Regions from separate parts of the Agaribacter flavus genome, predicted to be linked through region 1. Evidence: predicted binding sites of a transcription regulator. Region 1 holds the regulator's gene; the other holds the start of a gene.

Region 1 (4,437 bases):
ACATCCGGCATGCACATGAGACTTGTCTTCTGGTATCCGGTTAATTGCACCACATTTACTGCACACTATATGCATACTTACCCTTAAAATATCGATAGTTTCAACAAAAGACCTGCATGTTCAGCATTTAATTTCTCATCTGAATAAAAGCCAACAAAAAAGGCGCGTAATGCGCCTTTTTTATATATTGCTATAGCTTAGCCTTTTACGAAATCCACACCAAGCTGAATGTCGCCGCGTAAACCTTCTAGCATGTCTTCTTTTGCTTTTTGTTCAAATGCACTTAATTCACCATAAGGCAAAATTTCTTCGACACCGTTTTTGCCAAGTTTTACTGGATGTGCGAAAAACGCTGCGTCTTCAGAGCCATCAACTTGTACATAAGTATATTCGACCACTTCTTCACCTTGAAGCGCCTTAACCAGTGACAAACAGAATCTAGCAGCAGCCTGCCCCATAGAGAGTGTGGCAGAGCCTCCACCGGCTTTTGCTTGAACAACTTCTGTACCTGCATTTTGGATACGAGGAGTGAGTTCTGCGACTTCTTCATCCGTAAAAGACACGCCTTCAACCTGAGAAAGCAAAGGCAAGATAGTAGTACCAGAATGACCACCAATAACGGGAACGTGGATCTCGGATGTACTCTTGCCTTTTAGCTCAGCAATAAAAGTTTCTGAACGAATAACATCTAGCGTCGTCACACCAAATAGTTTGTTTTTGTCGTAAACACCTTTTGCCTTTAAGGCTTCAGCAGCGATAGCAACTGTTGTGTTCACAGGATTGGTAATGATGCCAATGCATGCGCTTGGGCAATTGTCAGCACAAGCATCAACGAGATTTTTCACGATACCCGCATTGATATTGAACAAATCAGAACGATCCATTCCAGGTTTACGAGGAACACCAGCAGGAATTAACACGATATCACAAGCTGTCAAGGCATCTGCCAAGTCGTCTTTTCCAAAGCCCTTAACCGTTACGTCAGTGGGGATGTGGCTCAAATCAACAGCAACTCCTGGAACTACTGGCGCTACGTCATACAATGACAATTCAGAACCGGCAGGAAGTTGAGTTTTTAGCAATAATGATAATGCCTGACCGATACCACCGGCCGCGCCTAATACGGCTACTTTCATGTTATGTCTCCTGATTATAGGGCAATATTTTTCGAGCGAGAGAGTAATATAAATAAGCTTAAATCTCAATCATTCTAGCGTGTTATTGTTTTTGATGTCAGTGCGGTGCCGTACTTTACAATTAAGTCGCTCTCGTTGATCACTGGGACGTTAACACGCGGGGTATGCTATAAGTACGATTACCAATCAGTGGAAAGTTATGTCGCCATTTAGATTGGCATACTATATTAGGTATATATACTCTTGAGTATGTGAGAGATATTCGAACATAAACGATTGGATAAGCAACTTTCGAAAGCGCCTCTAGAAACTCAAAAGTGCTATGAAAAACGGACGGATATTGTGATCATATCTCACCCTTCTGGATTGCGCTTTATTAAAGGTTTCAAAGATGAAGCACTTTCTGGAAATTGGAAAGGATTTCGCTCTTCTCGTTTAAATCAGCAATATCGAGTTATTTACTCTGCTGAAAACGGAGCGATGTATGTCCAAGTGGTAGGGCTTACACCCCATGATTATCGTAGGAGATCATAATGATAGATTTTCAAAAAGCTAAAAAACGAGTCTCTATTCCTAGCGGCGAATCAGTCCGTATCATTCGCGAGCTTCAGGAGCTAAGCCAAAATGATTTAGCTAAAATGACAGGCATTCCTCATTCAACGATATTAGCAATAGAAAATGATCGTATCAACTTAGGGGTAGAGCGCGCAAAATCTCTGGCTCGCGCTTTAACATGTCACCCAGCGGTACTCGTGTTCCCAGGCTGGGAAGTAGAAAGTGAACACGCGGCTTAAAAAAAATCAAGCTGCTCGCTACCGCTTGTATTAAGAGTTGATGCTGCAGAGAAGGCCACTTTTGATTTGCCTATTTAATAGGCATAACATCGAGCCGAGATACAAGGAAGATCAATGCCTTTGCCTGAAACAGAAATTAAAGCGTGTGTTTACATTGCTCTTCAATATCATAAACTCAAGCACCTTCCCTTACTAGGGGCATAAAAATCACAACAAGACTTAGCACAAGGGAACGTAAGTGATGGTGGAGACTTTTAACCGACTTGTAACTCTTTATGTTGCAGAAAATCTCAGCTAAGTCCTAATTGCTTATTCCACAACCATCAGGCAGAATGCATTACCCTAAACTTTTCACGACAAGAACTAAGCGTAGCAAATGGCTGTAAGCAAACAGGACGAACTGGTCAAAGCATTTAAAGAGCTCCTCAACTCTGAAAGTTACGGCTCACAGGGTGACATTGTCAATGCTTTGAAAGGGCTTGGATTTGATAATATTAGCCAATCAAAAGTATCGCGTATGTTAAGTAAATTCGGTGCGGTAAGAACCCGTGATGCCCGGGGAGATATGGTCTATTGCTTGCCACCAGAATTAGCCATGCCAACGGCAAAAAGCCCCCTAAAACAATTAGTTTTAGACGTCGTACACAACAATGTGATGGTAATTATCAGGACAAGTCCCGGTGCGGCGCAACTCATCGCTAGACTACTCGATTCGCTCAGTCAAGCAGATGGTGTACTGGGCACTATCGCCGGTGACGATACAATATTCATTGCCCCTGCCAATATCGAACATATAGAAGATTTACGGCTACGCGTGCAGACCCTGTTTGACAATGTCTAGAGGCTGTTTATCTTATGCTGATACTGTGCTGATACACTTGCTTCTTATTTAAAGAATACTGCTCCGCCACCACTGTAGCTGCTTTTTTCGGTGGTAGCAAAGGCAACAGTAAGCCCAATAGTTTTTTTGCCTCATCGGGTAGTGCGTCAGGCACTTTTTCCTTTGCCTGATATACAATTAAGACAAACTCGCCTTTTTGCCTTGCTTGTTCAGCACTTAACCACTTAATTAAATCAGTAGCTGCGCCCTTTTGATAAGTTTCAAATGTCTTACTCAGCTCCTTAGCAATCACCACTTGCGCCTCGGGTCGATGCTTTTCAATTGACGTCAAGGTATCGAGAATACGCTTGGGTGATTCGTAAAATACATGAGTATGGGCAGAGTCTATTGCCTGTAAGAGCGACGATTCCCGCGCTTGTATTTTTACTGGCAAAAACCCTGAAAACGTAAACTTATCAGTAGGTAAACCACAAGCAGACAGGGCGGTAGTGAGTGCGCATGCACCCGGTAGCGCTGACACCATCACTCCCTTTTCTCGACACCGATTAACAAGCTCGAAACCTGGGTCACTAATTAGTGGTGTGCCTGCATCTGATATGAGCGCAACATTTAAGCCCTCAAGTAACTTATCAACAATATACTCGCTTCGCGCACTCTCGTTGTGTGCATGCAAACTAATTGCATTTGTCTTAATTTCAAAATGCTGCAGTAGTTTGCCTGAATGACGCGTATCTTCGGCTGCAATGAGATCAACGGATGCTAAGACCTCAATTGCTCTTGGTGTCATGTCTGACAAATTACCAATTGGAGTGGGCACAATGAATAGACTTCCTGCAGACATAGACAACCTAAAAATAAATATGGACGAGTTTGGATGATCAATAGTTTACACAGTCTTTCGATCAGTTTCTGTAGCCGTAGCTGGTATTTTTTTAGCTTGCAGGTAAACTAGGGTTTCGATTTGATTTCAGTAAAGATATAGGGGCATTAATTGCGTATTCATCGTCTACTGCTTGCATGTGTAATTAGCATTATTATGAGTGCTTGTGGCGGTACACCGAAACAAGCACCGTCCCCAGTTGTCAAAAAACAAGCTACACAACAACAAGAAGTCACGCGCAGCCCAATCGAAGAAATTACGGATCGTTACGAAAAGACTAAAAACAAACAAAGTACAGTTGAAGCTCTGTTGCACTATGCTTTTGAGCTGCAACTAGACAACAATTGTGACGACAGTAACACGATTGTTTTTCACTTGTATAATACTCAGCTATCAAATAAACAATTAGCTGAATTAGAATTACTGCGAAGTGAATGCTTACTTAAAGAAATTTTGGACAAGCCAAAAGATACGTCTTCCGCTCAAAAGCTCGATTATGCCGATACTTGGTTAGCGAATGCAAAAGACCTAAGTCATGCCAATTACTCGCTCACCGATAGTTATACAAGTCGCCTAGCGTTAGCTAATGCGGTAAAACAAGTGCTTGCTGGGCAATATAACGAAAGCATTGAAATGCTTGCCCGCAATATCTCAAGCCCGTCGATACTCAGTACTCACCGAGTAAGCCTGTTATGGCAAGCACTCAGTCAACAAACACAAACTCAACGCAAAGTATTGTGGGCGAATACGCCCTCACTGCGACCGTACATTGACTTGTTAGCCATT
Region 2 (4,437 bases), on a different contig from region 1:
TTTCCATGCTGTCAGCAGTCATTTCGGTGTTTGATATTTTAACGGATGAGTGCTGAGCGTTTTGAACAGTAGTCAAGTTATGGATGTCTGCTTCTACCGTGGGACCCGCATCAAAAATGTCTACATATCCTCGGCAGCGAAAGCCTTCTTGTTCTAACAAACGCAGTGCAGGTTTTGTTTTTTCATGGACTTGGCCAATACAGGCTTGCGCTTCTTTAGACAGTAAGTTCACATATATCGGATATTTAGGCATTAATTCAGCAATAAACACCTTTTTGCCAATACCTGTGAGGTAGTCTGCAGTCGGGAAATCCATAGAGAAAAAATGCGCTTCTAGCCACTCCCAAAAAGGCGACTTGCCTTGTTCGTCAGATACACCGCGCATTTCCGCAATAACAGTATTAGAAAAACGCTGATCATGTTCTGCCATGAACAAAAATCTAAATTTAGACAACAGTCGACCAGTAAGCCCTTTACGAGCTTTTTCCCTTAAAAACAAGCTACAGAGTTCGCTGACCCCAGTGTAGTCGTTGCAAAAAGTGAGTATTTCCACTGTGTTGTGGATACCGAGTTCTCTTGAGGCATGCACTACTTTTCCAAGGTGATAGTGGTAAAAAGCATCGTTCATACCTACAGAGGCTTCTATACCAGAAGTGCCCAGTACTTCACCGGTATCAGTATCCTCCAAGACAAATAGATAGCTCTCGTTACCCGGATGCGTAATCTGTGCTTTGAAGGCCTCTTGCGCGCGCTCAATTTTTTGTTTGAGCAGGGCTTCGTTTACCGGTAAAGACGTAAAGCCAACACCTGACTCCACTGCGATATCATACAAAGCAGGGTAGTCTCGTTCTTCGATGGGGCGAACAATAAGCATAATACCAACCTGTAACTCTGATAAAACTACTTAGATAACAGTGTAGCGATACCACGTTCGAATCTAGCCAAACCCTCGACAATGTCTTCGTCAGGAATGATGAGCGAGGGCGCGAAGCGCACCACATTTGCGCCTGCGATCAAACACATTAAATCTTGTTGGTTTGCCGCTAGCATGAAGTCGCGAGCACGTCCTTGGTATTCTGGCGATAATGCCGCACCCAACAACATTCCTTTGCCTCGAATCTCTGAAAAAACATGGTACTTACTGTTTATCTCTTCAAGTTTTTGTCGAAACAGGCTTTCTTTTTTCCTTACGCCTTCGAATATTTCTTGGGAATTGATGATATCAAAGGCCGCTTCTGCTACAGCGCAGGCCAAAGGGTTTCCACCATATGTACTGCCATGTGAACCGGGTACTAAAGACGCAGCAATCTTGTTGGTAGTCAACATTGCGCCTATGGGAAACCCGCCACCCAGCGATTTAGCGGAAGTTAGGATGTCTGGCACTACGCCAATATTCATGTATTCAAAAAGGGCACCTGTGCGTCCCATACCTGATTGCACTTCATCAAAAACTAGTAGAGCTTGGTGTTTGTCGCATAAAGCGCGAACACCACTGACAAAATCTTCATCGGGAACAATGATACCGCCTTCACCTTGCATAGGCTCCATCATCACTGCGCAGGTTTTTTCAGACATAAGCGATGCTAACATCTCTAAGTTGCCGTATTCTGCATGAACGACACCGCCAGGTTTAGGGCCAAAACCATCTGAATAGGCTGCTTGTCCGCCTACTGTGACCGTAAAAAACGTTCTGCCGTGAAAACCTTGTTTAAAAGCAATAATCTCGTTCTTATTCTCGCCGAAGTTATCAAGAGCAAAGCGCCTTGCAAGTTTGAGCGCAGCTTCGTTTGCTTCGGCGCCCGAGTTGGCAAAATAGACCTTATCTGCAAAGGTCGCGCTGCTTAATTTTGTTGCGAGGCGAAGTGCTGGCTCGTTAGTAAAAATATTGCTTAAGTGCCAAATTTTGTTGCTTTGTTCGTGTAAAGCACTAACAAGTTTAGGATGGCAGTGACCGAGCACATTTACGGCGATACCACCCGCAAAATCAATGTATTCACGACCGTCTTGATCCCATACTCGCGATCCTTCACCGCGCACTGGTACCATTGCAGCTGGGTTGTAGTTGGGCACCATTACATCATTAAAGGTATCTCTGGTCACTTGCATATTGATATGGCCTCTTTTAAAAAAAATTTGCTACACAAAAAACATGGAAAATGTATTTTTGGAATCATTGAATAGGCGCAGTATGCCAGAAAAATTAGCATTCGTCCTCACTATAAACATTGTTCATAGCCAGTAAAAATAAGGGTTATGCAGTTATCTGCATAATGCATGCATAATTATGCATGACGCTCTTTTGTTCTTATATTTGTCTCTAGCTTGAGTGATATGAGACCTTTGTCTTGCTGGTTATTAAAACACTAAATAAGAGGAATTGGCGTAGCGAATAAACATGCTGAAAAAAATTTAAAAAAATTCCTTTTTGCTATGCGTTTTGAGCGATCTTGAGTTCTAAACCTGTTAGATTGACATTGCGCAAGTTGCTGAGATCAGATGCGGCGATGCCAAAGTTTCGCAAATATAACATGGATGCCTCCTTCGACATCAGTTGGTTTTTTTGCATAAGTTTAAACTGCATATAACCGGCAGATTTGAATAGAAGTTTCGCCAATGGATGAAGGTTGTGCTTTTCAACATACTTGTAAGAAATTTCTTTGATACTGGCGATACCCGCCACACCGGGTGTGATATTCAACCATCGGAGTTTCAACGCTGCGATAATAGAATAAGCAACTTTGGCAGCGTGCATTTTCCACAAACTCCGAATGTATTTGTGTGAAGGTGTGAGTTTGGCAATAGATTGCGCTAATACATGATTGTTGTTGTTTTTTGCATCAATAATTTCCTCTCTGAGCTGAATATCGAAAGCCTTGAGGTAAATTGTTGCAACTACAGAATGTCCGATTGATGCTAACAAGCCGAGATTAAATCCCAAGTGTGGTTTAACACCAAACTCCTTTGATAATTCACGTGCTACATTTCCGGTACCAATGGTGTATAGCCAAAGATGTCTTTGTAGATCAGGGGTAAATTCTGAATTTGGCGGCATGACGTGTTTGGATACCAAAACTGGCACGAGCTGCCTTAAGCTTTCAATACCGATGAAACTCAAAGCGGCTTTCGTAGTGCTAATGATTACTGCGTGTCCTTTGGCGTCTACTCGTCGATATTTAGGTTGTTTAACAAATTGTAATATTGCGCGCTGTAACCAGGGAAGCGCATCGATATGGTCGACTAACTTAGATAGCGTGCAGGCCTCTGTGTATAAAACGTCGAGTAGCTTCCCTAAATGCTCATTGACATTTAAAATTGACGAGAGGATGTTATCGGTGTCTTGCAGGCGCTCTTCGATATCAACTAAAAGCCTTTGATGGAACTGGGCTTCAATTTTAAGGTGGTGAGTCATTTCCGCGTCAGCTTCAATTTCTCGTTTTCTATTGGCTATTTCCTCAACCATTAACAGTTCGCGTCGAGCATCTTGCTGTTCAGAATCTTCAAAGATTTTCATTTGGGCTGTTTTTTTACCTGAGAGGACAATGGCCTCATCCAGAGAGATCAATAGTTGAAGAAAACGGTCATTAAAGGCACTTGCAAGTTGTGATACGCTCTGTTTCATCTACTACCCAGATAAAATAAAGTTATTTAGTATGGTATGGCCATGCTCAGTGAGCAATGATTCAGGGTGAAACTGAACGCCATAAACTTTGTTTATACTGTCCTCTATAGCCATGATTTCCCTATGCTTAAAATCACTGCACCACGCGGTAATGTTAAAACTAGTTGGCAAAGTACTCGGGTCAACAATTAATGAGTGATAGCGCGTGGCATTAAACTGGCGCTTACAATCTTTGAATAGTGTTGACTGCTCTGCAATAGAAATCGTTGATATTTTGCCATGCCTAATTTCAGCCGCTCGCACTATGCTGGCACCAGCATACTGGGCAATGGCTTGATGGCCTAAACATACTCCAAGCATAGGAATTTTTCCCCAAAACGCTTGTATTATGGCTAGGCTCAGCCCGGCTTCGTTTGGCGAACACGGCCCTGGAGAAATAACGAGATGACTAAAATCGATATTGTGCAAACACTCAACACTGATTGCGTCATTCTTGTGTACTTCAACTTTTTGACCAAGTTCTTCAAAATACCTAACTAAGTTGTAAGTAAAAGAATCATAGTTATCAATAATGACGATCAATGATCAGACCTTACCTACAAACCCTAGTGCAGCATAAACCTTAGCTAATGTATCGGACGCGATGGCTTGAGCTTTAGCGCTACCTGCTTGCATGACACTTTGTAAGTATGCATGGTCTTGTCGTATTTTTGCGTATTCCTGTTGGATCGGTTCAATAAGTGCAACGACAGCATCAGCTACATCTGTTTTTAGATGGCCATACATTTTATCTTCGTATGTGGGTGTTAGATCTTTAA

The links. The regulator ArgR, encoded in region 1, controls arginine synthesis, uptake and breakdown. The targets are predictions, from matches to a motif close to ANTGAATANNTATTCANT.
Region 2: the regulator ArgR is predicted to act here: its motif matches at 2,274-2,291, upstream of ACFOHL_RS15225 (aspartate aminotransferase family protein).

What each region holds. Positions count from the first base shown of each region.
Region 1 is NZ_JBHRSW010000006.1:293,046-297,482, forward strand. Features, by position in the region: gene trxC (thioredoxin TrxC) at 1-75, opposite strand, end outside; gene mdh (malate dehydrogenase) at 198-1,136, opposite strand; gene ACFOHL_RS05590 (helix-turn-helix domain-containing protein) at 1,670-1,930, shown strand; gene argR (transcriptional regulator ArgR) at 2,307-2,771, shown strand; gene rsmI (16S rRNA (cytidine(1402)-2'-O)-methyltransferase) at 2,779-3,612, opposite strand; gene ACFOHL_RS05605 (penicillin-binding protein activator) at 3,763-4,437, shown strand, end outside.
Region 2 is NZ_JBHRSW010000043.1:28,870-33,306, reverse strand. Features, by position in the region: gene astA (arginine N-succinyltransferase) at 1-874, opposite strand, end outside; gene ACFOHL_RS15225 (aspartate aminotransferase family protein) at 901-2,106, opposite strand; gene ACFOHL_RS15220 (HDOD domain-containing protein) at 2,429-3,619, opposite strand; gene ACFOHL_RS15215 (anthranilate synthase component II) at 3,623-4,201, opposite strand; gene trpS (tryptophan--tRNA ligase) at 4,205-4,437, opposite strand, start outside.